DNA from 3 places in the Enterobacter adelaidei genome. Region 3 is predicted to be linked to each of the others. Evidence: riboswitches for the same ligand, from Rfam matches in the RefSeq annotation. Region 3 holds a riboswitch; each other region holds the start of a gene.
The links. A riboswitch is a leader RNA that binds a small molecule or an ion and turns the genes downstream of it on or off. The one in region 3 is predicted to bind thiamine pyrophosphate.
Positions count from the first base shown of each region.

Region 1 (10,009 bases), 470 kb from region 3:
AAATCGTCAGGCAGGATCCGCTAATCTTATGGACTAAATTGCTGTTACAACGGAAAGTGTGACGCCGTGCAAATATTCAATGTGGACATTTCTGCCGCACTTATAGACACTTTTGTTACTGGTTATCTGCCTGCGCTGGCGGAGAAATCAGGGGGAAAGGCTGAAACATGGCGGACGTAAAAGCGGCGTGATGCTTTTTGGATCTTTTCGCGGGCCATTTTTAACCTGCTTTTTATGATATGGACAATTGGTTTCCTTCAGGACCCTTGGGAGAACTGAATCTATGGCCGAAACGCAAAACGATCCTTTGCTGCCGGGATACTCGTTTAACGCGCACCTTGTGGCGGGACTGACCCCTATCGAGGCTGAGGGATATCTCGACTTTTATGTTGACCGCCCGCTCGGGATGAAAGGGTATATCCTCAACCTGACCGTGCGCGGGGAGGGGATCATCAAGAACGGTGACCAGCAGTTTGTCTGCCGCCCCGGCGATATTCTGTTGTTCCCGCCGGGGGAGATCCACCACTACGGGCGTCACCCGGATGCAAAAGAGTGGTATCACCAGTGGGTCTACTTCCGTCCGCGCGCCTACTGGCAGGAGTGGCTTTCGTGGCCGGCGATTTTTGCGCATACCGGTTTTTATCGACCGGATGATGTCCATCTGGCTCAGTTTCGCGAGCTTTTTGCCCAGATCATTGAGGCGGGGCAGGCAGGAGGACGTTATGCCGAACTGCTGGCAATTAACCTGCTTGAACAACTGCTGCTGCGGCGTATGGAGGCCATTAACGAATCGCTTAACCCTCCGCTGGATAACCGCGTGCGCGACGCCTGCCAGTACATCAGCGACCATCTGGCAGATAGTCAGTTTGATATCGCCAGCGTTGCTCAGCACGTCTGTCTGTCTCCGTCGCGGCTGTCGCATCTTTTTCGCCAGCAGCTTGGCGTCAGCGTGCTGAGCTGGCGTGAGGACCAGCGTATCAGTCAGGCGAAGCTGTTACTCAGCACCACCCGGATGCCGATTGCCACCGTCGGGCGTAACGTGGGCTTTGAAGATCAACTTTATTTCTCTCGTGTGTTCAAAAAATGCACGGGTGCCAGCCCCAGTGAATTCCGCGCGGGTTGTGAATAAACGGTAAAAAAAGATAAACAAACAGGTGAACTGTGGAAGCAACCTGTAAACTATTCAGACAATTGTTGCCTTGACGCGGTGCGGGGCGCTAAGCAGAATCGCTGATTCGTTTTCTGACCGGAATAGTTATGCAGGCTTTGCTGGAACACTTTATTACCCAGTCCGTTATGTACTCGCTCATCGCCGTTGCGCTGGTGGCGTTTCTGGAATCGCTGGCGCTGGTCGGGTTAATTCTGCCCGGCACCGTGATGATGGCCGGGCTTGGCGCGCTGATTGGCAGCGGCGAAGTCAACTTCTGGCAGGCGTGGCTGGCCGGGATTATCGGCTGCCTGCTGGGCGACTGGATCTCCTTCTGGCTGGGCTGGCGCTTTAAGAAGCCGCTGCACCGCTGGTCGTTTATGAAAAAGAACAAAGCCCTGCTGGATAAAACCGAACATGCGCTGCACCAGCACAGCATGTTCACCATCCTGGTGGGACGCTTTGTCGGGCCGACGCGTCCGCTGGTGCCCATGGTCGCCGGGATGCTGGATCTTCCGGTCACAAAATTTGTTGTGCCGAATATTATCGGCTGTGTCTTCTGGCCGCCGTTTTACTTCCTGCCGGGGATCCTCGCGGGGGCGGCTATAGATATTCCTGATGGTATGCAAAGCGGTGAGTTTAAGTGGCTATTGCTGGCGACCGCTCTGCTGCTGTGGATCGCCGCATGGCTGTGCTGGCGGCTGTGGCGCAGCGCGAAAGCGAATATTGATCGTCTGACGCGCTACCTGCCTCGCTCACGCCTTTTGTGGCTTGCTCCGTTGACGCTCGGTATAGCCGTAGTGGCGCTGGTGGCGTTGATCCGCCACCCGCTGATGCCGGTGTATGGCGAGATTTTATTGAAGGTCGTCAGCCGTTAACCAATACCCAGAAGCTGTGATGCGCTCGCTTTCCCACTTACCAGTACTTCCGTTTCGCCATCCCATAAAATGCGACCCTCCGCGATCACCACCGATCGCGGAGCAATCCTCGCGGCATCCTCAATGCTGTGCGATACCATCAACATGGTCAGCTTCTGACGCTGGCAGACCTCCTGTACCAGAGCCAGCATCTCCTGGCGCAGCGCCGGGTCGAGCGCAGAGAAGGGCTCGTCCAGCAACAGAACAGGCTGCTCGCGTACCAGACAACGCGCCAGCGCGACACGCTGGCGCTGGCCGCCGGAAAGCTCCCCCGGCAGACGGTCGATAAACCCGGTGATGCCCATCTGCCCGGCAATAAGCTCCAGCTTCTGCCGCTGGTTATCGTTCAGTTTTAATCCCGGATCCATCCCCAGGGCGATGTTCTGCCGTACGGTCAGATGGGTGAAAAGATTATTTTCCTGAAACAGCATCGACACCGGACGCCGGGCGGGGGGCGTGCGGGTGTGATTGTGGTTTTCAATCATTATTGACCCGCTTGCCGGTTGCAGAAACCCGGCTATCAGATTGAGCAACGTGCTTTTCCCTGCTCCACTCGGGCCCAGAACCGCAATCATCTCTCCCTGGCGGGCAGAAAGCGTGAAGCGCATTGGCAGGTGCTGGTAGAGCCAGGTTACATCAATCAGTTTTAACATCACGCCCCGGAAGTTTTTCGATAACGGTAAATAAGGCAAAGCAGAGTAGCAGCAGCAAGAGTGCCGTGACGGCGCCATCCTGGCTACGGTAAGAGCCGATCTGCTGGTACAGCCAATATGGCAGCGTGCGGAAATCTTCATTGCCGAAGAGCGCGACCACGCCAAAATCACCGATTGAGAGCACGCAGGCGAAAGCCAGCGCCTGTGCCAGCGGGCGTTTTAGTGCCCGCAGTTCGACCACTCTCAGCCGTTGCCAGCCCTGAATGCCAAGTGACTGACACAGCAGAGCGTAGCGGCTATTAACGTCGCGCATCGGGTTTTCCAGTACCTTCAGAGCATAAGGGATCGCCATCAGGGCATTGGTAAATATCACAATGCCGTCGGCACTTTCCGGCAGACCCACGGTACTGTTGAAAAGTAAAAAGAATCCCGTCGCCAGTACAATGCCTGGCATGGCCAGGATCAGCATACCCGTTAGCTCCAGCGCCTGTCCGGCTTTACGGGCATGGCAGGCATAAAGCTCGCGACTGCTCCACAGCAGCATCATGGTCAGTATGACGCACAGCAACCCGGCGGCCAGCGCAATGCGCAGTGAAGTCCAGGTCGCTTGCCAGAGCACAGACTGCTGCAACACGGACAGGAGATTGAGGTTCAGGCCATCGATGATAACGGCCGTCAGCGGCGGCAGCATCAGCAGCAGCGCCAGCGTAATAAGCGAAATATCGGTGATACGGCTACGCAGGCTATCCTGGGGATCGCGCCAGCCTGTTATCTGGTTACTGCCCGGCGGAATGGCCTTACTCAGACGCTGGCTCAGCAGCACCAGTACAAGACAGCACACCATCTGAACTATCGCCAGCAGCGCTGCCCGACCAGGATCGTAGTCGTAACTCAGTGCCTGATAGATTGCCAGCTCAATGGTTGTTGCCTGCGGTCCACCACCCAGTGAAAGCACGGTAGCAAAGCTGGCAAAGCAGAGCATGAAGATCAGTGCGGCAACTGGCGGGATTTGGCGGCGCAGCCACGGCCACTCAACAAAGCGGAAGAAAGACCAGCCGCGCATGCCCAGCTGTGCCGCAAGCTGGCGCTGCTCGCCGGGGATATTTTCCAGCGCCTGTAAAAAGAGCCGTGTCGCCATCGGCATGTTGAAAAAGACGTGCGCCAGCAGGATGCCCTGAAGCCCGTATGGCGAGAAATGCCACTCCAGACCGAGCAGGCCGAACAGTGAAGCCAGCCAGCCCTGACGACCATAAACGCTCAGGATGCCAAACACGGCTACCAGCACGGGCAGGATCAGCGTCATGGCGCACAGGCGCAGCAGCGCCTGCCTGCCGGGGAAACGCCTGCGATAAAGCGCACGAGCAAGGAAAATGGCGGGGATCACCGACAGCAGGGCAGAGAGAAACGTCTGCCAGAAAGAAAAGCGGATAACGTGCCAGAGATAGCTGTCGTGCCAGAGGGAGAGCAGGTCACTCTCTGGCGCGTTCAACCACAATGCAAGAAAAGCGCCCAGGCTGACCGCCACCATCAGCATGGCGGCGAGCAGCCCAGGTATTAACCAGCCGGGAATTAGCGGCTGACGGCGCGTTGCCATTCACTTACCCATGCTGCACGCTGCGAAGCGACCTGTTGCGGCGTAAACTCCAGAGACGTTTGCGGTTTGGTCAGTTGCTCGAAACCTGCTGGCAGCGCTACGTTGGTCACGGGATACATCCAGTTACCCGCCGGAATGGCATTCTGGAATGCCGGTGAAACCATAAATTTCAGGAACTTCTCGGCAAGTTCTGGCTGTTTGCTGGCCGCGGTACGCGCAGCCACTTCCACCTGCAGGTAATGACCTTCAGCGAAATTGGCCGCGGCATAGTTGTCTTTTTTCTCAGCGATAATGTGGTAGGCCGGGGAGGTGGTGTAACTCAGTACCAGGTCGCTTTCACCTTTCAGGAACAAGCCGTAGGCTTCACTCCAGCCTTTAGTCACGGTGACGGTTTTGGCGGCCAGTTTCTGCCATGCTTCCGGCGCTTTATCCCCATAGACTTTCTGCATCCACAGCAGCAGACCCAGACCTGGAGTGCTGGTGCGAGGGTCTTCATAAATGACGCGCCATTTCTGATCGCCTTCCACCAGCTCTTTCAGGCTTTTCGGCGGGTTTTTCAGCTTGTTTTTGTCGTAAACAAAGGCAAAGTAGCCGTAGTCGAACGGAACGAAAGTGTCATTTTTCCAGCCGCCCGGAACGTTGACGGCATCTGCAGCTACGCCACTTTTGGCAAACAGTTTGGTCTGCGAGGCGGCCTCCAGCAGGTTGTTATCCAGCCCCAGCACCACATCGGCTTTACTGTTTTTCCCTTCCATACGCAGGCGGTTGAGCAGCGAGACGCCATCTTCCAGCGCCACGAATTTCAATTCACAGTTACAGTCAGCTTCAAAGGCTTTTTTCACCACCGGGCCTGGGCCCCAGTCAGCAGAGAAGGAATCGTAGGTGTAGACCGTCAGAACGGGCTTCGCAATAGCAGGCAGCGCGAACAGCGCCAGCAGGGGAAGAACTTTTTTTAACACTTTGCACCTCAGGGTTGAGTGGCAAAGGATTTTGAGCAACAGCCTCAAATCCCTTCGCCGGCGTTATCCGGATCAGGTTCGACGGGTATTATCTCAGCGCACATCAGTGATGCAGCACCCCGTTGAGAACGGCGCTATTGTAATGATTTGGTGAATATTGCGAAAGCGTTATGGCTCCGGCGGGGCAAACCAGGCGGATTTAAAATCAAACCAGCCTAAGGTGTTCATCCGCAGGCCGCGCATACTGCGCTGACCCTGAATCATCAGCCAGTGATGGATCAGCGGCACAATCGCCTGCTGCGCGAGCAGTTGCTGACACCACGAGGCCAGGTTCATCTCACCTGCTCGCCACCGGGCGGCATCCTGCTGCCAGTCGCGTTCGATGCAGTGCTGGATCAGCGGTACTTCATACAGGTGAGAGAACAGCGAGAAATCGAGCGGTAGGGTGAAGTTGGCGCTGTTCAGCCAGATATCACTGACGATATCTCCGCGGTGCCATTCATCATAATCGACCTCCTGAATGTCGAGATGAACGCCTTCAGCAGCCAGCAGTTTGCTCATGATCCGGGCGATAAAGCGGTGCTCCACATGGTCACGGTAATAGGTCAACGTGATCGACTCCAGCCCGGCAGGCTTTTCACCGTGAACCGGTCGGGCGTGATGCCAGCGAGGGAGCAGGCCGTATGCCGGGAACCAGTATGTCTGGTATTGTTCTTCTGCCTGATAGATAAGGTTAGCCGGAGAGAGAACGTGGCTAACCCACCTGCGCACCTCGCGACTGGCGCCACGATGGCTGCGAGCGTCAAACAGCAGGTAATAGCAGCCTTCTTCAAGACGGCTTTCAACCGCTTTTTCCCCCTCGGTTGGCCCTTCCAGCGTTAAGCCGCAGCTCAGCTCTTCGCTGATGTCAGGCAGAACCCAGACGTTGACTTCATCGATCAGCGCGCGATAGCCAAAGTAGTCGTCAAAGGCGCGAATTTTAAGCTGGTTGCTGGTATTGCGCGTCACTGCATAAGGGCCCGTCCCTACGGGCTGACTGGCAAAATGAGGCAGAGATGCCCATTCGCGCGGCAGGATCATCGACGGAACATAGCCCATTAGCCACGGCAACCACTGGTCTGGCTCGGACAGTTCGATGTCAACGGTCCATGCTGTCGGGGAGTGGATCCGCGATACATGGGCATACAGAGGAAGTGTGCGCGCGCGCTGAAGAGAGTCAATGACGTCGCTCATCTCCAGCTCGCGGCCGTGGTGAAAGTGGATGCCAGGGCGTAAAAAAAAGCGCCAGTGAAGCGGGGAAAGTTGCTGCCAGTGGTGCGCAATATCTGCTTCCAGTTCCCCATTTTCCTCATTTATGCGCGTCAGGCCGCTGAAGATTTGTCGGGCCATATGGGTTTCAGAGCGACGCAACGCCGTGCCGGGTAACAGATTTTTCATTGGCCGATAGTAGAGCACCCGCAGGATGTGTCGGCCCTGACGAAAACTGCGCCCGAGATGTGAAACCAGCATCTGGCGTACGGCCGCTTTGTCGCCGACCAACTGCACCAGCTGATCGATGCGATCCTGCTCCAGCAAATCTTCTGCACGCTGCTGCTGTAGCGCTAACCCGGTATAGAGAAAGGTCAGACGCGAGCGTTTGCCGCGACCCGCCTCTGCTTCCCAGCTCAACCAGCCTTGCTGTTGCATGGTGTTAAGCAGGGTACGCATATGACGGCGAGAACAGCTGAGCAGGTCAGCCAGCTCGTTCAGCGTGGTCTCCTTCGATTGCCCCTCACAGCACTGCCAGAGGCGGATAAATTGTTGTTGCAGTCGACCGGAAGGCATAAAAGAGGAACTCCTGACAAATAATCAGCAATTTATTAATCCCTATATTAAGCCAATAATAGTTCCCGATGAAGTGAGGAGGTAAATTATGAAGAGGTCTACCGCACGTCAGTTTTATCAGCACTATTTTTCAGCGACAAAAGGAACGTCCTGGCTGGCCCGCCAGTGTGCAGAGCAACGGCTGAAAATTCTGGAAGACCTGATGCAGTGGGACGTTACGAAAGCGACCTCTTCTCGCTGACTCGCCTCGATCATGTGTGACTGAGTATTGGTGCTTATCACCCGCCAGCAAAATGTTTTTGCTGGCTTTTTTCGTTTATTCTTTCACCCAATTTCGATTCGCTTTCACAAGGATTTGCGCATGCTCTGGTTGATGACAATGGGGCGACGCCTGAATGGCGTCTACGCCGCTTTTATGCTGGTGTCCTTTATGATGGGCGTTGCGGGCGCGTTACAGGCGCCGACGCTGAGTCTGTTTCTCAGCCGGGAGGTAGGGGCGCAGCCGTTCTGGGTTGGCCTGTTTTATACCGTCAACGCCATTGCCGGGATTCTGGTCAGCCTGGGGCTGGCAAAACGATCGGACAGCCATGGCGATCGCCGTAAACTGATCCTCTTTTGCTGTGCGATGGCCGTTGGCAATGCGTTACTCTTTGCCTTTAATCGTCATTATCTGACGCTCATCACCTGCGGCGTGCTGCTGGCGTCACTGGCCAATACCGCCATGCCGCAGCTTTTCGCACTGGCGCGTGAGTATGCTGACAATTCCGCGCGGGAAGTGGTGATGTTCAGTTCGGTGATGCGTGCTCAGCTTTCCCTGGCGTGGGTTATTGGCCCGCCTCTGGCCTTCATGCTGGCATTGAATTACGGCTTTACCGCCATGTTCTCCATTGCGGCAGGCATTTTTGCGATAAGCCTGGTGTTGATTGCTTTCGCGCTGCCGTCTGTGGCGCGCGTCGAGCAGACAACGGACAAACCCATTATTCAGGTGAGCGGCTGGCAGGACAAAAATGTCCGCATGCTGTTTATCGCCTCCACGCTGATGTGGACCTGCAACACGATGTATATCATCGACATGCCGCTGTGGATCAGCAGCTCCCTGGGGTTGCCGGATAAGCTCGCGGGGATCTTAATGGGAACTGCGGCCGGGCTGGAAATTCCGGCCATGATTCTGGCCGGGTATTACGTGAAGCGTTTTGGTAAACGCAGGATGATGGTCATTGCGGTGGCTGCCGGGGTGATGTTCTACGTGGGGCTGATCTTCTTCCACTCGCGGGAGGCACTGCTGGCGCTGCAGCTATTTAACGCTGTGTTTATTGGGATTATCGCCGGAATAGGCATGCTCTGGTTCCAGGATTTAATGCCTGGCCGTGCGGGCTCGGCGACCACGCTTTTTACCAACAGTATTTCCACCGGGGTGATTCTGGCGGGGGTGATTCAGGGGGCGCTGTCGCAAAGCTATGGACATGCGTCGGTCTACTGGATGATTGCGGCGATTTCGTTGGTTACGCTTGGGCTGACCTGCCGCGTAAAAGATGTGTGATCGGATGAATGAGCGGAGCCCGGGTCTCCGGGCTCCGCAAACCTTTCTATTCCGAATACTGATATTTACGCTGTGCGCGTAAAGTCAGGTACATATGCACGAGACCCATAAATCCGTGTGCCCAGAAGTAGGTCTCAATAATGACCGTCAGGAATTTATGCAAATCTAAGACGGATTCCGTGACGGATGAAACCGGTCCGAGCGTGGCGTTCAGCACGAACCAGACAGCGCCGCAGAGTGCGACGCCCAGCAGTGCCAGAACCCCTAAACCTTGCACTGTTGCTGCCATACCGCCAGCGTGAGCATCAGGAAGCTGACGTTGCAAGAGAGTGCGAATATCATCAACGATTCCGCTGAAGTCCAGTGCCAGCCACGCGAAGTAATACTTAAATCCGCGCTGGGTTAACATCCATGTCATCATGGCAATACCGCAAAAAATTAAACCAAAGCCTGAAATAACATGAACCCAGGTGACAATCGCGTTCAGACCCGATTCACCAAGTGCTTCGCTTTCAGTAAAGTTGGAATTAATAATCTGGGCCAGCACCAGTACTGCAACAAGAATGTGCAGTATGCGAAGAAAAGGGGTTTCTTTATGGGGAAGCGTATCGCGTATTGTTGGATTCATCGCTTTTTACCTCAATGATGAGAGAGCTGATGCGATGGAGTGTGACGCAGATTAATTAACGAAACCTTAACGATAAATAAAATGCATCACACCGTAATCATCCACACTATTTTAGTGTGCCGGATCAATATGCGTCATAACATTAAGCACATTAAATTTTTGCATCACGTTGTTTCTGGCCTTTACGGCAATTTCATGTCCTTCTTTTACGCTTAATTCTCCGTCGACTTCAAGATGAACATCGACAAGGGCTAAGTCGCCCATCTTACGGGTTTTTAAGTCATGGATCCCCGCGACACCTTCGGTTTCGAGCAAACACGTTTTGATGTCGCGCTCAAGGTCAGGTTCAAGCGAACGATCCATCAGATCATGCAGGGCGTCAGCAGAGAATTTGTATCCCATATGAGCGATGAACATCCCGACAATCAGGGCTGCAACCAGGTCCATAGAGTGAAAGCCCATTAAATTCCCGGCTATACCGATGGCGACAACCACGGATGAAGCCGCGTCAGAACGGGCATGCCAGGCATTAGCTATCAGTAGCGAGGACTGGATGCGTTTTCCCGTTGCAAGCATGTATCTGAACAGACTTTCCTTAACCACTAAAGCCAGTATCGCTACCCATAGCGCGGCTCCTTTCACTATCTGATGCGTCTCAGGGTTGAGCAGTTTATTGTCCGCCGACCAGAGCATTCCAATGCCCACAAGCAGCAAAATAGCACCAATAATGAGCTTTGCTCCGTTTTC
Region 1 covers NZ_CP154353.1:695,878-705,886, forward strand. Annotated here, with positions in the region: gene araC (arabinose operon transcriptional regulator AraC) at 284-1,129, shown strand; gene AAHF05_RS03450 (DedA family protein) at 1,258-2,025, shown strand; gene thiQ (thiamine ABC transporter ATP-binding protein ThiQ) at 2,022-2,717, opposite strand; gene thiP (thiamine/thiamine pyrophosphate ABC transporter permease ThiP) at 2,701-4,311, opposite strand; gene thiB (thiamine ABC transporter substrate binding subunit) at 4,287-5,270, opposite strand; TPP riboswitch at 5,302-5,402, opposite strand; gene sgrR (HTH-type transcriptional regulator SgrR) at 5,439-7,094, opposite strand; gene sgrT (glucose uptake inhibitor SgrT) at 7,183-7,335, shown strand; gene AAHF05_RS03480 (sugar efflux transporter) at 7,456-8,634, shown strand; gene AAHF05_RS03485 (cytochrome b/b6 domain-containing protein) at 8,681-9,262, opposite strand; gene AAHF05_RS03490 (cation diffusion facilitator family transporter) at 9,374-10,009, opposite strand, start outside.
Region 1: it holds a riboswitch for thiamine pyrophosphate, as region 3 does, so the genes downstream of both, thiB (thiamine ABC transporter substrate binding subunit) here and thiC (phosphomethylpyrimidine synthase ThiC) in region 3, are expected to answer to the same signal.

Region 2 (10,009 bases), 1.8 Mb from region 3:
GTCGGGTAGCTGAGGGTTTCGTTGTGGTTCAGCTTCACGAGGAATGGAATAAGGTGGGCATAGCGACGTGAAACGGATGCCAGCACGCCATAGGTCGACGCCACACAGTTACAGCCCGCTTCAATCGCCAGCTCAACAATGTTCTTCGGATCGAAATAGAGCGGGTTAGCCGCAAAAGATGCACCGGCCGAATGTTCAACCCCCTGATCTACCGGCAGGATAGAGAGATACCCGGTGCCGCCGAGTCTCCCGGTGTTGTAGAGCGTCTGCATATTTCTCAGGACCGCAGGCGGACGGTTGTTATCAACCATTACGCGGTCAACGTAGTCGTGACCAGGCAGATAGAGCTGGTCGGCTGGAATGGTCATACAACGATGCTGTAAAAGGCTGTCGGCGTCTTTGCCAAGCAACTGTGCAATATCAGTCATGTGATACTCCCGTAAGTCCGACGTCATGTCGGTGAATGTAATCCATTCCCACATATTTGCGGGCAGACTAAGCCTGGTACCGACTTAACAGATTTTCCAGCTTTTGCATTTTTTTCAGCGCAATCTGCTGGCTCGTTTCGTGTACAACAAAACTGTTACACCGATCAAACATTCGCCACAAAGGTATTTAAAAGGTATTATTGAATGGTATGTTAAAGGCGTACCCTCTCTGACATGCAGGATTAAAAAATGAAAACGAAAGTCCAACTGTCGTTCATGATGTTTGTTGAATGGTTTATCTGGGGCGCGTGGTTTGTGCCGCTGTGGCTGTGGCTGAGCAAAAGCGGTTTTACCGCAGGAGAAATTGGCTGGTCTTACGCCTGTACAGCGATTGCCGCCATTCTCTCACCTATTCTGGTCGGCTCGCTAACAGACCGCTTCTTTGCCGCGCAGAAAGTGCTGGCGGTGCTGATGTTTGCCGGTGCCATTCTGATGTACTTCGCCGCACAGCAAACCCAGTTCAGCACCTTCTTCCCGCTGCTGCTGGTTTACTCTCTGACCTATATGCCCACTATCGCGTTGACTAACAGTATTGCCTTCGCCAACGTGGACGACGTCGAGGCCGATTTCCCACGTATCCGCGTGATGGGGACGATTGGCTGGATTGCCTCCGGGCTGGCGTGCGGCTTCCTGCCGCAGATGCTGGGCTTTAGCGATATTTCCGATACCAATATTCCGCTGTTGATGACCGCAGCCAGCTCCGCCCTGCTCGGCGTATTTGCTCTGTTCCTGCCGAACACGCCGCCGAAAAGTACCGGCAAGCTGGATTTCAAAGTGATGCTGGGGCTGGATGCGCTGATCCTGCTGCGCGATAAAAACTTCCTCGTGTTCTTCTTCTGCTCGTTCCTGTTCGCCATGCCGCTGGCCTTCTACTACATCTTCGCTAACGGCTATCTCACCGAAGTGGGGATGAAAAACGCCACCGGCTGGATGACGCTGGGCCAGTTCTCCGAAATCTTCTTTATGCTGGCGCTGCCGTTCTTCACCAAACGCTTTGGTATTAAGAAGGTCTTACTGCTGGGCCTAATCACCGCCGCTATCCGCTACGGGTTCTTTGTTTACGGCGGTGCAGAACAGTACTTCACTTACGCCCTGCTGTTCCTCGGCATTCTGCTGCACGGCGTGAGCTACGACTTCTATTATGTGACCGCCTATATCTACGTGGATAAAAAAGCGCCGGTGCATATGCGCACCGCCGCACAAGGCCTGATTACGCTGTGTTGCCAGGGCTTTGGTAGCCTGCTGGGTTACCGTCTGGGCGGCGTGATGATGGAAAAAATGTTCGCATACAAAGAGCCGGTGAACGGGCTGACCTTCAACTGGGCCGGAATGTGGGCATTCGGAGGGATCATGATTGCCGCGATCGCCGTGCTGTTTATGCTGTTTTTCCGCGAATCGGATAAAGAGATCACCGCAATTGAGGTGGTTGATGGCGATGCCGCGCTGACACAAGGGGAAGTGAAATGAAACAAGAACGTGTTCTCGGTGCCCTTTACGGGCAGGCGTTAGGGGATGCAATGGGGATGCCGTCGGAGCTGTGGCCGAGAAAGCGTGTCAAAGCGCACTTTGGCTGGATCGACCGCTTTTTACCCGGCCCGGCAGAGAATAATGCGGCCTGCTATTTCAAACAGGCCGAGTTCACCGATGACACCTCCATGGCACTATGTCTGGCGGATGCGATTATCGAATGCGATGGGGAGATTAGCGCAGACGTTATCGGCAAACATATTCTGCACTGGGCGCTCGATTTCGACGCGTTTAATAAAAACGTGCTCGGCCCGACCTCCAAAATCGCGCTTAACGCGATTCGCGACGGAAAACCGGTTAGCGAACTGGAAAACAACGGCGTGACTAACGGGGCGGCGATGCGCGCCTCCCCGCTGGGCTGCCTGCTCCCGGCCACGCGTCTGGAACACTTTGTTGAACAGGTGGCGCTGGCTTCCAGTCCGACCCATAAATCGGATCTCGCGATTGCCGGCGCGGTGGTGATTGCCTGGGCGGTTTCTCGCGCCATCGACGGCGAACGCTGGCAGAACATCATCGATGCCCTGCCGGGTATCGCCCGCTATGCGCAGGAGGTGAAAACCACCACCTTCAGCGCGTCTCTGGCAGCACGTATTGAGCTGGCGCTTAAAACCGTGCGTGAAGCCAATGGCACAGAATCGGCCAGCGAGCAGGTGTATCAGCTCGTCGGGGCTGGAACCAGCACCATCGAGTCCGTTCCGGCGGCCATTGCGATGGTTGAACTGGCAGGAACCGACCCGAACCGCTGTGCCATTTTATGTGCCAACCTGGGCGGTGATACGGACACCATTGGCGCGATGGCGACGGCCATATGCGGCGCACTGCACGGGGTGCAGGCTATTGATCCGCAGCTGAAAGAGGAACTCGACGCTGTGAACCAGCTTGATTTTGGTCACTATTGCGAGAAACTGCTGCACTACCGGGAGCAAAGGGAGGGCGTATGAATTCTTTTGCCCAACGCCTTAAAACACTGCACGCGACACGACCGGTGACGGTGCTGGGCGCAGCGGTCATTGACGTTATCGCCGATGCCTACGCCCTGCCCTGGCGCGGATGTGATATCGAGCTTAAACAGCAGGGCGTCAATATCGGCGGCTGTGCGTTGAACATTGCCATCGCCCTTAAACGGCTCGGCATTACGGCGCAAAACGCCCTGCCCGTCGGCCATGGCGTTTGGGCGGATATTATCCGTAACGCCATGGCGAAGCAGAATTTGCACAGCGCCGTCGAGGCCGAAACCGGCGATAACGGCTGGTGTCTGGCGCTGGTAGAGCCGGATGGTGAACGCACTTTTATGTCGTTTAGCGGTGTGGAGAACCAGTGGCAACAGCGCTGGCTGGAAGCACTTCACGTGCCGCCAGCGAGTCTGGTATATCTCTCCGGTTATCAGCTGGCATCGCCGTGCGGCGAGCTCCTGACGTCCTGGCTGGAAGGGTTACAGGCGATCGCCACCTTTATTGATTTTGGCCCACGCATCGCCGATATTCCTGACGCACTAATGGCGCGAATTATGGCGTGTAAACCGATCGTCTCGCTTAATCGCCAGGAGGCACAGATTGCTGCTGAACGATTTGATATTGCGCCTGCACGCTTAGGGGCACAGTGGCAGCAGCGTTTTGGCTCGGCGCTAATTATTCGCCACGACAAAGACGGTGCGACCTGGCATGACGGTGACGCCTCAGGTTCTGTTCCGGCGTTTCCCGCCACCGTGGTCGACACAATCGGGGCGGGTGACAGTCATGCTGGCGGAACGCTTGCCGGGCTGGCTGCAGGGTGGAGTCTTGCAGACTCTGTCCTGCTGGGTAATGCGGTAGCCGCCTGGGTTGTCAGCCACCGTGGCGGTGATTGTGCCCCTACTCTCGAGGAATTACTCCTCGCACACAAAGACGTATAGGTCGCTGCGACAGTAGCTGATGCTGTACTCAATCGGCCGGTGCTGCTGGTCAAGTGCAACCTGCTTGATCACCAGCACCGGAATTTTGTCATCCATCTTTATATGCGCCTGAAATTCGCTGTCCGGCATACGGGCGCTTACCCGTGAACGGGTACGCTGCGGGAAGATGTTCTGGCTGCGAAAATAGTCATACAGCGAGATACCAATGGCATCCGGATCGTGAATCAGCCCCACCGGAACCCACGACTCCTCAATCGACACCGCATCATCGTCGACATAGCGAATACGCTTAAGGAGAAAGACCTCGCTCTCCGGCTCCACCGACAGCTGGCTGGCGACCTCTTCCGGACACTTCACCACGCGTTTATTCACCCAAAGCGTATTGGGCTTTTTACCGCGTAGTACCACCTGCTGAGAGAAACCGCGCGCTTCTTTAAGCGAATATTCAAAGATGTTGTTAATTTGCGTCCCGTAACCCCGGGCACGCGTCACCACCCCTTCGGACTCCAGAGCCTGCATCGCTTTGCGCACCGTAATGCGCGACACACCGGTTAACTGACTCAGATCGCGCTCGCCGGGCAGAATATTGCCGTGCTCCAGCACCCCGCTGCGCACCGCATTTTTTACCGTTTCGGCAAATTTCAGATACAGCGGCGTATTGTCGGGCGCGGCGATCCGTTCATTTAGTTGATCGATTAACCGGGTATGCGCTTGTTCCATCTCTGTTTTTCTCAGGCGTGGTGTATCCTGCCAGTATACGGCTTACCACCAGGCATGAAAATGGTGTACCGGCCCATTACCGTGACCCACCTCCAGAGTATCAGCTTTTGCCAGCGCGGCTGAGAGCCAGGTTTTCGCTTCGCTCACCGTATCGGCCCAGTTATCATGCCGTGGACGTAGCGCCGCCAGCGCGGCAGAGAGCGTACAGCCAGTGCCGTGGGTGTTTTTAGTGTGTACGCGTGGCGCCGTGAACCGCCGCTCGCCGTCTCGGGTGAAGAGCCAGTCCGGGCTTTCGGCATCGTCAAGATGACCACCTTTCATCAGCACGGCCCCGCAGCCCATCGCCAGCAGCGCATTCCCCTGCTCTTTCATTTCCCGTTCATTTTGCGCGTGTGTTGCCCCCAACAGTGCAGCGGCCTCCGGCAGATTGGGCGTGATGAGAGCCACTTGCGGCAGCAGCTTTTTACGTAGCGTTTCAACAGCGGAGGCGGAGAGCAATGGATCGCCGCTTTTTGCCAGCATCACGGTATCCAGCACCACGTTTTGTACCTGATAACGTTTAAGTCGCTCAGCCACCGCTTCAACAATATCTGTCTCTGCCAGCATACCGATCTTGGTGGTATCAATTCGCACGTCGCTGAATACGGAATCCAGCTGCGCGGCAACAAAATCCGGTTCAATACGGTAAACCGACTGCACGCCGAGCGTGTTTTGCGCCACCAGTGCGGTAATGACCGAGCATCCGTACGCGCCAAGAGCCGAGAAGGTTTTCAGGTCGGCCTGGATACCCGCGCCGCCGCTGGGATCGGTGCCGGCAATGGTCAGAGCGTTAATACGTTTCATGCCAGTTCCTCCAAGGTGTAGAGCGCATCCAGGAACGAGCTGGCAAAACTGCCCGGGCCACGAGACTGCGCAATGGCTGCCGTTCCGGCTCGCTTCATAAATCCGCACGCGGCGGAGACGTTATCCAGCCTGTCGCCCGGCAGTGAGCAACTCGCCGCCACAACGGCAGAGAGTGCGCACCCGGTTCCCACGACGCGCGTCATTAGCGGATCGCCGCCGGTAACCGTTCGGGTTCGTTGTCCATCAGTGATGTAATCCACCTCGCCGGTGACCACCACAATGGCATTGGTCTGGCGAGCCAGCGCCTGTGCAGCAGGTAACGCGCTGGCTGTGGTGTCAGTCGTATCGACGCCGCGACCACCGGCGCTCATCCCTGCAAGGGCAAGGATTTCAGAAGCATTGCCGCGAATGGCGGCGGGTTTCAGGGCGAGGATTTGATGACAAAAACGGGTGCGAAACGTTAGAGCGCCTACAGCAACCGGGTCCAGCGTCCAGGGTTTACCTGCAGCTACCGCACTCTCAATCGCCCGACGCATCGCCTGCGCTCGCGGTAAGGTCAGCGTGCCAACGTTTATCAGCAATGCATCGGCGATCGCGGCAAACTGCTCAGCTTCTTCGGCCTCAATCACCATCGCCGGAGAGGCGCCAAGCGCCAGCAGAACGTTGGCAGTAAAGGTCTGAACGACGTCGTTAGTCATACAATGCGTAAGCGGGGAACGGGTTCGGAACTGATGTAAAACGTGTAAATCGAGCAGGTCAGGCTGCATGGGTTCGCTCCTGCCTTGCGTGAAGAAGCGATGACCGGGAAGGCATCTGACTTCCCTACGCTGGCATTATCCAGATCAGGTAATACGGGTATTTCTCAGCCTTCACAAAGAAGGGCACCCCGAGTCATGTAGATTACATTTCTTTATTAATTACCAGCTTAGGGGATGTAGCCTGGCGATGCAAGCTTGCACTTACGTTTATCCTTTCTTCACGCTGTACCTCACCTTGTACCCCAATTTGTCTCTCACATGAAATCAATAAAATTCTTATTGTTAGTATCTCGCATAACCGTTCCTTTACCCCTTTCCCTCTATCATTACTATCGCTTTGCACTCAGTCACTCGTTGATGCACCTGCCTTTAGAATCTTTTTTGTAATCCTATCAATCTAATTTTCTAATTAAGAGAAATAAAAACATCATTTTTTACAACAATTCAATCACTGATTGATAGCAATCAAAACCCTGTTTTATTCTCGATTAAAAATATTTTTCTCCACGACAAAACACCCTTCATTCAAAAGCTCCTGTTAATTCGAAAAGAAGGAGCTTTCACAAATATATTAATTAACCTTACTGAATGAACTTAATTTATACATTTTACGGCCAAAAAACATAAATATAATTAATGTATTTATGGGGGTCTGGCATGTGTTGGATTAAATGATAAATATCGTATCCACATGTATTTATTGGTTTTATTTAAAATAACTTTCGAAATAGCATTTTAGCTTTCAGTGCTTTTAGTGATCCAGATCAATATTCAAATTTATGTATTACAAGATAGTTACTACACGTTACGAAATAAGTGATTAAACAAAAATCGCTATAAGTCGTATGAAATTATCTCGATATAACAGGGTGTTATATCTTCCCGCCAGGATAGCGAAATAACCGAGTTTACTTTTGTGATAAGAGCTTTTAAATGAAAACTACCGTTAGGACTACTCTGGCTGTAATTGTGTTGGGTTCTATGTTCGCTGCTGTCATTCCTGCTAAGGCTGCACAATATACTGTTACTTCACCTAACTCCGGGTTAGAAATTCGTGGTAACGATGGTGCAAGCTACGATCTGGATGCTGTTACCCGTACCACTGTAGATAATACAAACCAAATACAGCAAGAGCATTTAACAAACAATAACCAACAAGGTTTGATTATGCAAAATGCTAACGATATTAGCTCTGTTAATAGCAAGCTTGATAGCGTCAATAAACAGCTTACAGATTCTATTGTAGATGAAAGTAACGCCCGTTCTGGTGCTGATAGCGCTTTAGGTCAAAGAATTACAACACTTGAGAATGCACCTAAGCCAACTAACGGCGTTGATGGTAAAGACGGTGTTAACGGTAAAGACGGGGCTACAGGCGCTAAAGGGGATAAAGGCGACACGGGCGCCACTGGTGCTGTAGGTGCTAACGGGAAAGATGGCGTTGATGGTAAAGATGGAGTAACAACAACCGTTACCAAAGTGCAAGTAGATACAGCTACACAAGCTAAAGTAGATAGCAATAGCAAACAAGTAGCTGGTAATACTGTTGCTGTTGATAATGTTCAGTCACGCCAACAAGCCCAAGAAACCACTATTCGGCGCCATAGCTCACAACTTTCTAATCATGAAGAACGTATTACAGCGTTAGAAAATGAAAATAATAACAACTTCCAGAATCTGAAAAATGACGTAGATAACAACCGTAAACGCGCTGCTGTTGGCGTGGCTTCTGTTGCTGCTATGTCTAACATTCCACAGGTTACAGATTCTCAAACTTTCGCTATCGGGGCTGGTGTGGGTGAATACGATTCACAAGGTGCTATAGCTGTAGGCTTCTCTGCTCGTGTAACAGAGCGTGTAGTAACTAAAGCCTCTGTTGGTGCTGGTTCTTATGGCGGTGCTACTGTGGGTGCTGGCGTATCTTACGGATGGTAAGCATTTAATTCCAGCTCTTCTAATGAAGGTTTTGATTAAAAATTTATTAGACAAATGTTCGATATGAAAAAATCTTCCTATGTAAAATAGGATATTTTAGGATGGTTGGCTTACTTTGTGGTTGTTATGACAACGGCTAAAGCAGTGGGAGTATTTTAAAATTAAGCCAGTTAACCACCGTTGCCCCTACAAACTCATCCCCATGAATTTTAGCTCACTGGTTCTCTGTGATTATACTGATGATAGCGATTATGGCAAAATATGTTTTTCTTTCTGCTGCATTGTATTTGATTTTGATTGTTGTAGGTATCTGGATTGGGTTTATGTGGAACAATTTTAGCTGCATATTCTGAGGTGATGATTAGATTTTATCTTTAATCACATTAAACAGGAATTCACAATAGTGAAAATGTATGTTTATTTATTGGCTATTGTTAGTGTTATCACTGGATGTACTTCTAGTCGTGTACCAAAAGCCACTACTTACAGTGATTCTTCCCCTTCTTCGGTGTGTGCTGCATTAGGGATAATGAAAGCATCTAACAATAAAGAAGATTTCAATAAAACCAGGGATGTAGTGAAGCGGAGAATTAAAGAGGGTAATTTCAATATAAAAGCAAGTGAGTGTGAAGAAATAGCTTTAAATTCTATAGGTGCATTTAAATTAATTTCTGTTGATAGCGTTCTAATTTAAGGTGATGGTAATGAATAAATTTTTAAGTGTTGCACTAGTTGCTGGTGTTACTACTTTCTTAGCTGCTTGTTCTTCTCCTGCTCAGCGTATGGCTAAATGTGAGGCGCAAGGCATTAGTAAAGACACTTGTTATCTTGCAGAATCTCAGCACAAAGAAGCTATTAACAATGCTTCTTACAATGCTGCTTATGCTAACACTCGTGATGCTGCTGCGGGTACTGGTGTTTGGGCTAAGAATAGCAAGAAACATCACCACGACGATTAATAATCATAGGTGTCTATCATGAGAAAAGTTTTATTAGTTGTTCTGCTTTCTGTTGCTGCTTTTAACGCTTCCGCTATCAGCCAGCATCATAGACAAGAGTTATCTAAATCTGGATGTACACAAGTAGATGAAGCAAATGGAAAATGTAGCTCTTCAAAAGAGCATAAACCAAAAACTTCTACCCCGACAACTCAAGCAGACCATGTGATGAATATGTCTATTTCTAGTGCTTCTGAATTTCTTCTCTCTAAAGGATGGAAGCCTAATAATGGTAAATGGCATAAACAAGGTTACACACTTACGTTAGTGGTTGAAGATGATATAGTAGTAAACTCACAGATTTCAAAATAATTTAGGGAACACTCATAAAAGTAAGTGGCATATAATTTATTTTAATAAAGAACTCTTATCAATAAGTCTTTAGTGTATTGCTAAAGCCGCCCTTTAACAGATGGGCGTTTTTTTCAATTACACTTATTAGGGGAGATTAAAATGATTTGGTTTGTATGTTCAATTACTATTTTAATTTACTTGATTGGGTTAGGAAAGGATAAACAGATCAAGCACCTTGAAATGTGTAGGAGTTACGTTGTCGAAAAGCTGGAAGCTACAGAAGAAGAATTAGTTAATGCTTTGCATCGCATTGAAGATCTTGAGCTAGATTTAGAATGTGAAAAACTGAGGAACAAAAACTAAACTTTTTGACTGACAGCAAGTAATACTATTACAATAATCCTCATGCAGAAGATTAGAGGGGCTTTATCGTGGCTATTAAATCTGTTGTATGTTCAAAATGTCTTAAGTCCATTCCATCCAATGAGTTAGATATTCATTTATCATCTGATTGTGTAACATCACACCTTGATAGCTCTCTTAGCCCTTGCTGCT
Region 2 covers NZ_CP154353.1:3,020,808-3,030,816, forward strand. Annotated here, with positions in the region: gene fbaB (class I fructose-bisphosphate aldolase) at 1-428, opposite strand, end outside; gene AAHF05_RS14655 (nucleoside permease) at 678-1,955, shown strand; gene AAHF05_RS14660 (ADP-ribosylglycohydrolase family protein) at 1,952-2,956, shown strand; gene AAHF05_RS14665 (PfkB family carbohydrate kinase) at 2,953-3,906, shown strand; gene AAHF05_RS14670 (GntR family transcriptional regulator) at 3,880-4,626, opposite strand; gene thiD (bifunctional hydroxymethylpyrimidine kinase/phosphomethylpyrimidine kinase) at 4,669-5,469, opposite strand; gene thiM (hydroxyethylthiazole kinase) at 5,466-6,236, opposite strand; TPP riboswitch at 6,272-6,368, opposite strand; gene AAHF05_RS14685 (YadA C-terminal domain-containing protein) at 7,161-8,162, shown strand; gene AAHF05_RS14690 (hypothetical protein) at 8,566-8,856, shown strand; gene AAHF05_RS14695 (hypothetical protein) at 8,867-9,121, shown strand; gene AAHF05_RS14700 (hypothetical protein) at 9,140-9,472, shown strand; gene AAHF05_RS14705 (hypothetical protein) at 9,614-9,817, shown strand; gene AAHF05_RS14710 (HNH endonuclease signature motif containing protein) at 9,886-10,009, shown strand, end outside.
Region 2: it holds a riboswitch for thiamine pyrophosphate, as region 3 does, so the genes downstream of both, thiM (hydroxyethylthiazole kinase) here and thiC (phosphomethylpyrimidine synthase ThiC) in region 3, are expected to answer to the same signal.

Region 3 (10,009 bases):
GGTGAGAACAGCCACCAGCAGGCAGCCTTCTATATAGAAGAAGAGGTCAAAGAAGCCTCGGTTGCTACCGCTCAACAGGTTCAGGGCAAAGCGCTTTCCTATAACAACATCGCTGACACCGATGCTGCGCTGGAATGTGTGAAAGAGTTCAGTGAGCCTGCCTGCGTTATCGTCAAGCACGCCAACCCATGCGGCGTCGCGGTAAGTAGTTCTATTCTGGATGCCTACGATCGCGCCTACAAAACCGACCCGACCTCCGCGTTCGGCGGTATTATCGCCTTCAACCGCGAGCTGGATGCTGAAACGGCACAGGCCATCATCTCCCGTCAGTTTGTCGAAGTGATCATCGCGCCATCCGCATCTGAAGAAGCGCTGAAAATCACCTCTGCAAAACAGAACGTGCGCGTGCTGGTTTGCGGCCAGTGGGCTGAGCGTGTACCAGGCCTGGACTTCAAACGCGTGAACGGCGGTCTGCTGGTTCAGGACCGCGACCTGGGTATGGTGACAGAAGCCGACCTGCGCGTGGTGACCAAACGTCAACCAACCGAGCAGGAACTGCGTGACGCGCTGTTCTGCTGGAAAGTGGCGAAATTCGTGAAATCCAACGCCATTGTCTACGCGAAAGAGAACATGACCATCGGGATAGGTGCAGGCCAGATGAGCCGTGTCTACTCTGCAAAAATTGCCGGGATTAAAGCAGGTGATGAAGGTCTGGAAGTGAAAGGCTCCGCCATGGCGTCTGACGCCTTCTTCCCGTTCCGTGACGGTATCGATGCTGCCGCAGCAGTAGGTATCACCTGTGTGATCCAGCCTGGCGGTTCCATTCGTGATGACGAAGTGATTGCCGCTGCCGATGAACACGGTATTGCGATGATCTTCACCGACATGCGTCACTTCCGCCATTAATTCCCGGAGCAGAAAATGAAAGTATTAGTGATTGGTAACGGCGGACGCGAGCACGCGCTGGCGTGGAAAGCGGCACAGTCTCCGCTGGTGAAAACCGTCTTTGTGGCACCGGGCAACGCCGGTACGGCGCTGGAGCCTGCGCTGCAGAACGTGGCTATCGGCGTGACCGATATTCCAGCACTGCTGAGCTTTGCCCAGAACGAGAAAATCGATCTGACCATCGTCGGCCCGGAAGCGCCGCTGGTGATTGGCGTGGTGGATGCGTTCCGCGCAGCCGGCCTTAAAATCTTCGGGCCAACCGAAGGTGCAGCACAGCTCGAAGGCTCCAAAGCCTTCACCAAAGATTTCCTCGCGCGTCACAACATCCCGACGGCGGAATATCAGAACTTCACGGAAGTTGAGCCAGCCCTGGCTTATCTGCGTGAAAAAGGCGCGCCGATTGTCATTAAGGCCGACGGCCTGGCTGCCGGTAAAGGCGTTATCGTGGCGATGACTCTCGAAGAAGCGGAGGCCGCGGTGCAGGACATGCTGGCAGGCAACGCATTCGGCGACGCAGGCCATCGCATCGTGATCGAAGAGTTCCTCGATGGTGAAGAGGCGAGCTTCATTGTAATGGTCGACGGCGAGCACGTTCTGCCGATGGCTACCAGCCAGGATCATAAACGCGTAGGCAATGCGGATACCGGCCCGAACACCGGCGGTATGGGCGCTTACTCGCCCGCTCCGGTCGTGACTGACGAAGTGCATCAGCGCACGATGGATCGCATCATCTGGCCAACCGTAAAAGGTATGGCAGCAGAAGGGAATACTTACACCGGTTTCCTCTATGCGGGTCTGATGATCGATAAACAGGGTAACCCGAAGGTCATCGAGTTCAACTGCCGCTTTGGCGATCCAGAAACTCAGCCAATCATGCTGCGCATGAAATCCGATCTGGTCGATCTGTGCCTGGCAGCCTGTGAAGGTAAGCTGGATGAGAAAACGTCCGAATGGGACGAACGTGCATCTCTGGGCGTGGTGATTGCCGCTGGCGGCTATCCGGGCAATTACAACACCGGAGACGAGATCCACGGTCTGCCGCTGGAAGAGATCGAAGGCAGTAAAGTGTTCCATGCGGGTACGAAACTGTCTGACGACGATCGCGTACTGACCAACGGTGGCCGCGTGCTGTGTGCGACCGCGTTGGGTCATAGCGTTGCAGAAGCACAGAAGCGCGCCTATGCGCTGATGGCGGATATTCACTGGAACGGTAGCTTTAGCCGTCAGGATATCGGCTATCGCGCGATTGCGCGTGAGCAAGGGGAGTAACGGAACCGTCTGTTACACTCACCCAACTCCTCTCCCTCAAGGGAGAGGGGATTTACGTCAGAAACTTTTTTCTGTCGGCTGCCAGGTGCAGAAGTCTTCGTTCGCCACCAGCAGCAGCTGAGAACCTTCCGGTGCTTCAAGCCACGCCACACTCACCTCCATAGATGAATGACGCTGACGGCGTTCAATATGTTCGGTTGCCCAGGATTCAAGCTCAGGCTTCACTGTCTGCCCTTCGCAAGTTGTTACCGTCCCATCGGCGTGCCAGCGCCCCTGGCGCAGTACAACGCGTCCCTGACGCAGCGCATCGCTGGTCTGGCGGATCTGTTCAGCACGATAACGATAGAGAGCAATTTGATCGCTGGAAAGCTGCTGTTTTTGACCACTCACTTCACGCTGCATAAAGCTCAGCTCGCCATGGTCATCAAAACGCACTTTCACATGTTCAGGGGTCTTACTGTAGACGTTCAGTTCGATCAGCGACAGGTCATCGCCCTGCCAGCGATACTCCGCGGTCGAGGTATTGCCGTTATGCCACGGGCTAAAAGCAGAAAGCAGATGGACTTCACCGCCGGAATCTTTGCGCCATATTCTGACTGCCCCCTGGTTGTCAGCGTAGCCGCTGGCGGTAAACGGTGGTAGAGAGGAGTCATGACTACAGGCTGACAGCAACAGCACGCCCGCTAACGTGAGCGCACCACGCCAGACAGACAAAAGGGGCGTTACCGCCCCTTCGTTAAAACTGTTCACTGCCACGCGTCTTACTTAACAGCGTCTTTCAGAGCTTTACCAGAAACGAATGCTGGCACGTTAGCTGCGGCGATTTTGATTTCTTTACCGGTCTGCGGGTTGCGGCCAGTGCGCTCAGCACGGTGGTTCACTTTGAAGGTACCGAAACCAACCAGTTGTACAGCATCGCCTTCTTTCAGAGACTCAGTAATTGCAGCCAGGGTAGATTCCAGAGCAGCTTTAGCCTGCACTTTAGACAGATCAGCCTTGTCCGCAATTACATCAATCAGTTGAGTCTTGTTCATAAGTTATCCTTTCAATGTGTTTATCGCTTGCTAAGCATCGAGTGCGACGAAAATGCCAAAAAAGCACTCTCCTGCATACACGCACCGATAGCCACTTTTTTTCGCCCCCCAAATGTAGACCAGACAAGGGGCGAAAGGGAAGAGTCGAGGAGCGACAAAACGGGCGTTATCTCAAGTTTTATTGTCTCATTGGTTAAAAATTATACCAATATTGCTCTCACCGGCCTCACGTAAGTCCGCGCGCAGCCCTTTTATCAGCTCAATATCGCGCTCTTCACACTCTGCCAGTAGGCGGAAAATTTCCCACTGAATGTCCCATTCTTGTTCTACCGCCGGGTTAGCACGCAGCTCTTCGTCGGTCATTTCACGACCTTCCTGAGTCATTTCCAGCATCGCAACGGTCGTAATCGATGCCTTACTGACTTCGATAGCATGCTCCAGCGTTTCACCACTCAGGCGGGAGTGAATCAACTCGCTTAACGCCACACAGGCATCGATCGCCGGATAGACACCGTACAGGTCAAAATCATCCGCAACCGGAATCGCCTCTTCCAGCTTTTCGAGCTGAGAGTCGAAATTCACCTTCGCGTCTTTCACCGTCAGCGTTTCCCAGATCAGATCCAGAATTCGGCGATAAATATGACCATCACCAAAGCCCGTCTGCTTGCAGAACGCGGCATAGTTGGGATACATGCGCTCGCACAGGCAAGCCATAAAGGTGACGTGCTGCCAGCTTTCCAGCTTCTCAAGGCGCAGGTGAATCGGGTTTTGTAACATGATGATCTCTCGAATCGAAAATTAGGCGCAGTTTACCTGAATCATCGCTGAATTTCCTGCCAACGAACAAAAGCCGGGCGTGAAGAAGCCACCGCATCAGCCCAGCGCGTCGGCTCTGGTAACCGGTAACCCTTCATACAGCGCTGCACCCACCCCAGAGCGCTATCCATGCTCACCCGATGTCCGGTGGCAATAAACAGCGGGTTACAGCGGGCTTTGCTGCGCCATACCCACGCCAGTTGTTCACCTTTATCAATGAGCGGCACCAGCGCGCCAGGCTCGGCAGAAAGCGGTTCAAACGCGCCGCACAAGCGTTTCTTAGCTACGCCGATGGTGGGAACATCCACCAGCAGGCCAAAGTGGCTGGCCACGCCTAAACGGCGCGGATGCGAAATACCGTGCCCATCGACAAACAGCAGGTCAGGTTTTTGCGAGAGCTGTTCCCACGCTGCCAGCAGCGCGGGGTATTCGCGGAAGGAGAGAAAGCCCGGGATGTACGGCATGGTGGTGGCAATACGCGCCACTTTGTACTCCACCAGCTCAAGCGAGGGATATTTCAGTACCACCATCGCCGCTCGCGTCACGTCCCCACCCTGCTCAAACCCGACGTCAGCTCCACCGATAAACTGCGGGGGATCCTTATCCAGACGATCCTCGCGGATCACGGATGAAGCCAGTTCAATTTGTTGGGCGCGTAATGACGCGAGATCCATAGCGATTCCTTACTTGTGGTATTGCGCAGAGAGTCGGTGTACCGCCTCCACAAACGCGCCAGCGTGTTCTGGCGGCACGTCCTGATGAATACCATGCCCGAGGTTAAAGACGTGCCCTTCGCCCTGGCCGAAACCGGCGAGAATGGTTGCCACCTCTTCTTCAATGCGAGCCGGCTGTGCATAAAGCATGGACGGATCCATATTGCCCTGCAGCGCCACCTTGTCACCCACGCGACGGCGCGCATCGGCAATATCGGTTGTCCAGTCGAGACCCAGCGCGTCACATCCCGTTGCAGCCATCGCCTCCAGCCACTGACCGCCGCCTTTGGTGAACAAGGTCACCGGCACGCGGCGGCCTTCGTTTTCACGCAGCAGGCCATCAACGATCTTGTGCATGTAATAGAGCGAAAACTGCTGATAATCGCGTCCGGTGAGTACGCCGCCCCAGGTGTCGAAAATCATCACCGACTGTGCGCCCGCTTTAATCTGTGCGTTGAGGTAGAGCGTGACGCTCTTCGCCAGCTTGTCGAGCAGCGCATGCAACGCCAGCGGCTCCGCGTACATCATCTTTTTAATCACGGTGAAAGCCTTGCTGCTGCCACCTTCAACCATGTAAGTCGCCAGCGTCCACGGACTGCCAGAGAAACCGATCAGCGGCACTTCACCTTTCAGCTCATGGCGAATGGTGCGCACGGCATTCATCACATAGCCCAGTTCATCTTCAGGATCGGGAACAGGCAGCTTGTCGACGTCGGCTTTGCTTTTGATTGGGGAGGTGAAACGTGGACCTTCACCGGTTTCAAAATAGAGCCCAAGGCCCATCGCATCCGGGATGGTCAGAATATCCGAGAAGAGGATCGCAGCATCCAGCGGGAAGCGGCGCAGCGGCTGGAGCGTCACTTCACAGGCCAGCTCAGCGTTTTTGCACAGCGACATAAAATCGCCTGCCTGCGCGCGCGTGGCTTTGTACTCTGGCAGATAGCGTCCCGCCTGGCGCATCATCCACACCGGGGTGACATCAACGGGCTGGCGCAGCAGCGCACGCAGATAACGATCGTTCTTCAGTTCGGTCATTTTTGCAGTTCCTTAAGCGTCATGGCCTCAGTGTAACACTACTCATACTCAGCCCGACACATTGCCACAGTATCTTCTATTAGCCGACGCGCCACCGTACCTGGCGGCGGTAACAGAGGTAAATCGTCATACCGATACCAGTTCGCTTCCAGTAACTCTTTCTGGTCGATGACGATATCCCCGCTATCATATTCGGCCATAAATGCCGTCATTAATGACTGCGGGAACGGCCACGGCTGGGAGGTAACATAGCGCAGGTTCTTCACTTTAATCCCGCTCTCCTCCATCACTTCGCGCGCCACCGCCTGCTCCAGCGTTTCGCCCACTTCGACAAACCCGGCCAGCACAGTGTGAATGCCGTTGCGGTGACGGGTATGCTGCGCCAGCAGGATAGAATCCTCGCGACGGATAGCGACGATAATGCACGGCGCAATCTGCGGATAGTAGCGTTCACGGCAGTGGCTGCAGAGCATCGCCCACTCGGTTTTGCTCGGGTGCATGGTATGCCCGCAGTAACCGCAGTATTTATGCGAACGATAAAACTCCGCCAGCTGTACACCACGGCCCGCCAGCTGGAACAGCCCCACATCCAGATCCAGCACCTGACGAACCGATCCCATGTCCTGACGTCGAGCCTGCTGGACCATCCACACGGGATCGCCCTGCCACTCACCGATCCTCAGTGCAGGTTGACCAACAAGATCGAATTTTTCCGCCGTACCATAGGGAATTTCCCCGACGGGGAGCCATAATTTTTGTTCGTGACTGACGATCCACCAACCAAGATCTGATTTTTCAATAATACGATCCATATCTATTGCACTACCTTCGCTTCACTGACATGTTGTTAGCATTGTGGTTACATTTTGGATAAGCAGATTCAATTCTAAACTTTGCGGAGTCGAACATGTTAAACCAGCTAGAAAGCCTGACTGAGCGCGTTAGAGGAAGTAACAAACTGGTGGATCGCTGGCTACATGTGCGCAAGCATCTACTCGTGGCTTATTACAATCTGGTCGGTATTAAGCCTGGCAAAGAATCGTTTATGCGTCTGAATGAAAAAGCGCTGGATGATTTTTGTCAGAGCCTGGTCGACTACCTGTCCGACGGCCATTTCAATATTTATGAACGCATTATCCGCGAAATGGAAGGGACTACGCCGTATTTAGCGGCCAGCAAACTCTATCCGCTGCTGGAAGCCAATACCCAGCAGATTATGGACTACTACGATTCCACGCTTGAGAATGCGATCGATCACGATAACTATCTTGAGTTTCAGCAGGCGCTTTCCGACCTTGGCGAAGCGCTGGAAGAGCGATTCACACTGGAAGATAAGCTGATCGCCCTCGTGCTGGATAGCAATCTCAGTGCCAGCAACGAAGATAACATCGCGCGCCCTGCTTGAGTTCTTAATCGTTAACGAGTAATTTACAAACATTCGCCCCTCTCACGAGGGGGATTTTTCTTGTCGGAGTGCCCAGCGTTTGCAAAAACGCGGGCTGAGACCGTTAATTCGGGATCCGCGGAACCTGATCAGGCTAATACCTGCGAAGGGAACAAGAGTCACACTGCTGTTGAATCGCCTGCGGGCGATCTTCTCTTGCTTCATCCGTCGTCTGACAAGCCATGTCCTTCACTTTTGGAATGAGCTATGTCTACCACTAAACTGACCCGCCGCGAACAGCGCGCACACGCCCAGCAATTCATTGATACCCTGGAAGGCACCGCTTTCCCGAACTCGAAACGCATCTACATCACCGGCTCTCAGGCGGATATCCGCGTGCCGATGCGTGAAATTCAGCTTAGCCCAACGCTTATCGGCGGCAGCAAAGATAACCCACAGTATGAAGACAACGAGGCTGTGCCGGTGTATGACACCTCCGGTCCCTACGGTGACCCTGAAATTGCCATCAACGTTCAGAAAGGCCTGGCTAAGCTGCGCCAACCGTGGATCGACGCCCGCCTGGACAGCGAGGAGCTAAACGAGCAAAGTTCTGCCTATACCAAAGAGCGCCTGGCCGACGACGGTCTGGACGAGCTGCGCTTCACCGGCCTGCTGACACCGAAACGCGCTAAAGCGGGCAAATGCGTGACCCAGTTGCACTACGCGCGTCAGGGGATCGTCACCCCCGAAATGGAGTTCATCGCCATCCGCGAAAACATGGGCCGTGAGCGCATCCGTAGCGAAATTCTGCGCCACCAGCATCCGGGGGAAGGTTTTGGCGCTCGCCTGCCGGAAAACATTACGCCGGAATTTGTGCGTGACGAAGTCGCCGCTGGCCGCGCGATTATCCCTGCCAACATCAATCACCCGGAATCTGAGCCAATGATTATCGGCCGTAATTTCCTGGTGAAGGTCAACGCTAACATCGGTAACTCGGCCGTTACTTCGTCTATCGAAGAAGAGGTGGAAAAACTGGTCTGGTCGACGCGCTGGGGTGCGGACACGGTGATGGACCTCTCCACTGGCCGTTATATTCACGAAACCCGTGAATGGATCCTGCGTAACAGCCCGGTTCCTATCGGGACGGTACCTGTGTATCAGGCGCTGGAGAAGGTCAACGGCATTGCCGAAGATCTTACCTGGGAGGCCTTCCGCGACACGTTACTGGAACAGGCTGAACAGGGCGTAGACTACTTCACTATTCACGCAGGTGTACTGCTGCGCTACGTGCCGATGACGGCGAAACGTCTGACCGGCATCGTCTCGCGCGGCGGTTCGATCATGGCGAAGTGGTGTCTGTCCCATCATCAGGAAAACTTCCTCTACGAACACTTCCGTGAGATTTGCGAAATCTGCGCCGCGTACGATGTCTCTCTGTCGCTGGGCGACGGTCTGCGTCCTGGCTCCATCCGCGATGCCAATGACGAAGCGCAGTTTGCCGAATTGCACACGCTGGGTGAACTCACCAAAATCGCCTGGGAATATGACGTACAGGTGATGATTGAAGGCCCGGGACATGTGCCAATGCAGATGATCCGTCGCAACATGACTGAAGAGCTGGAGCACTGCCACGAAGCGCCGTTCTACACCCTCGGGCCATTGACCACCGATATCGCGCCGGGCTATGACCATTTCACCTCCGGGATTGGTGCGGCAATGATTGGCTGGTTCGGCTGCGCCATGCTCTGCTACGTCACGCCGAAAGAGCACCTCGGCCTGCCAAACAAAGAAGATGTAAAACTGGGTCTGATCACCTACAAGATTGCCGCCCACGCAGCCGATCTGGCGAAAGGCCACCCGGGCGCGCAAATCCGTGATAACGCCATGTCGAAAGCACGCTTCGAATTCCGCTGGGAAGATCAGTTCAACCTGGCGCTCGACCCATTCACTGCTCGCGCCTATCACGACGAAACACTGCCGCAGGAATCAGGCAAAGTGGCACACTTCTGCTCCATGTGCGGGCCGAAATTCTGCTCGATGAAAATCAGCCAGGAGGTACGTGACTACGCTGCCGCACAAACCATTGAAGTGGGCATGGCGGATATGTCAGAAACCTTCCGCGCCAAAGGCGGTGAAATCTACCTCAAAAAAGAGGAGGCGTAATGTACCAGCCCGATTTCCCACCTGTGCCCTTTCGTTTAGGGCTCTATCCGGTGGTGGATAGCGTGGAATGGATAGAGCGCCTGCTTGCGGCGGGCGTTCGTACGCTCCAGCTACGCATTAAAGATAAACACGATGAAGAGGTAGAGGCGGATGTGGTTTCTGCCATCGCGCTAGGGCGTCGCTATGACGCTCGCCTGTTTATCAACGACTACTGGCGACTGGCGATCAAACATCAGGCTTACGGCGTACATCTGGGTCAGGAAGACCTTGAGACAACCGACCTCAATGCGATCCGCGACGCAGGGCTACGTCTGGGGGTGTCAACGCATGACGATATGGAAATCGACGTCGCGCTGACCGCCCGCCCCTCTTACATCGCCCTCGGCCACGTATTCCCGACGCAAACCAAGCAGATGCCCTCCGCACCGCAAGGTCTGGCGCAGCTGGCGAGCCACGTTGAACGCCTTGCCGATTATCCCACCGTTGCCATCGGCGGCATTAGCCTTGAACGTGCCCCGGCGGTGCTGGAGACCGGGGTCGGCAGCATTGCCGTCGTCAGCGCCATTACCCAGGCCGCAGACTGGCAGTCGGCTACCGAGCAGCTGTTACAGCTGGCAGGAGCAGGCGATGAATGATCGTGATTTTATGCG
Region 3 covers NZ_CP154353.1:226,057-236,065, reverse strand. Annotated here, with positions in the region: gene purH (bifunctional phosphoribosylaminoimidazolecarboxamide formyltransferase/IMP cyclohydrolase) at 1-906, shown strand, start outside; gene purD (phosphoribosylamine--glycine ligase) at 922-2,214, shown strand; gene AAHF05_RS01180 (DUF1481 domain-containing protein) at 2,272-2,964, opposite strand; gene hupA (nucleoid-associated protein HU-alpha) at 2,976-3,248, opposite strand; gene AAHF05_RS01170 (YjaG family protein) at 3,435-4,025, opposite strand; gene nfi (deoxyribonuclease V) at 4,067-4,738, opposite strand; gene hemE (uroporphyrinogen decarboxylase) at 4,748-5,812, opposite strand; gene nudC (NAD(+) diphosphatase) at 5,851-6,624, opposite strand; gene AAHF05_RS01150 (Rsd/AlgQ family anti-sigma factor) at 6,720-7,217, shown strand; TPP riboswitch at 7,272-7,385, shown strand; gene thiC (phosphomethylpyrimidine synthase ThiC) at 7,464-9,359, shown strand; gene thiE (thiamine phosphate synthase) at 9,359-9,994, shown strand; gene AAHF05_RS01135 (ThiF family adenylyltransferase) at 9,987-10,009, shown strand, end outside.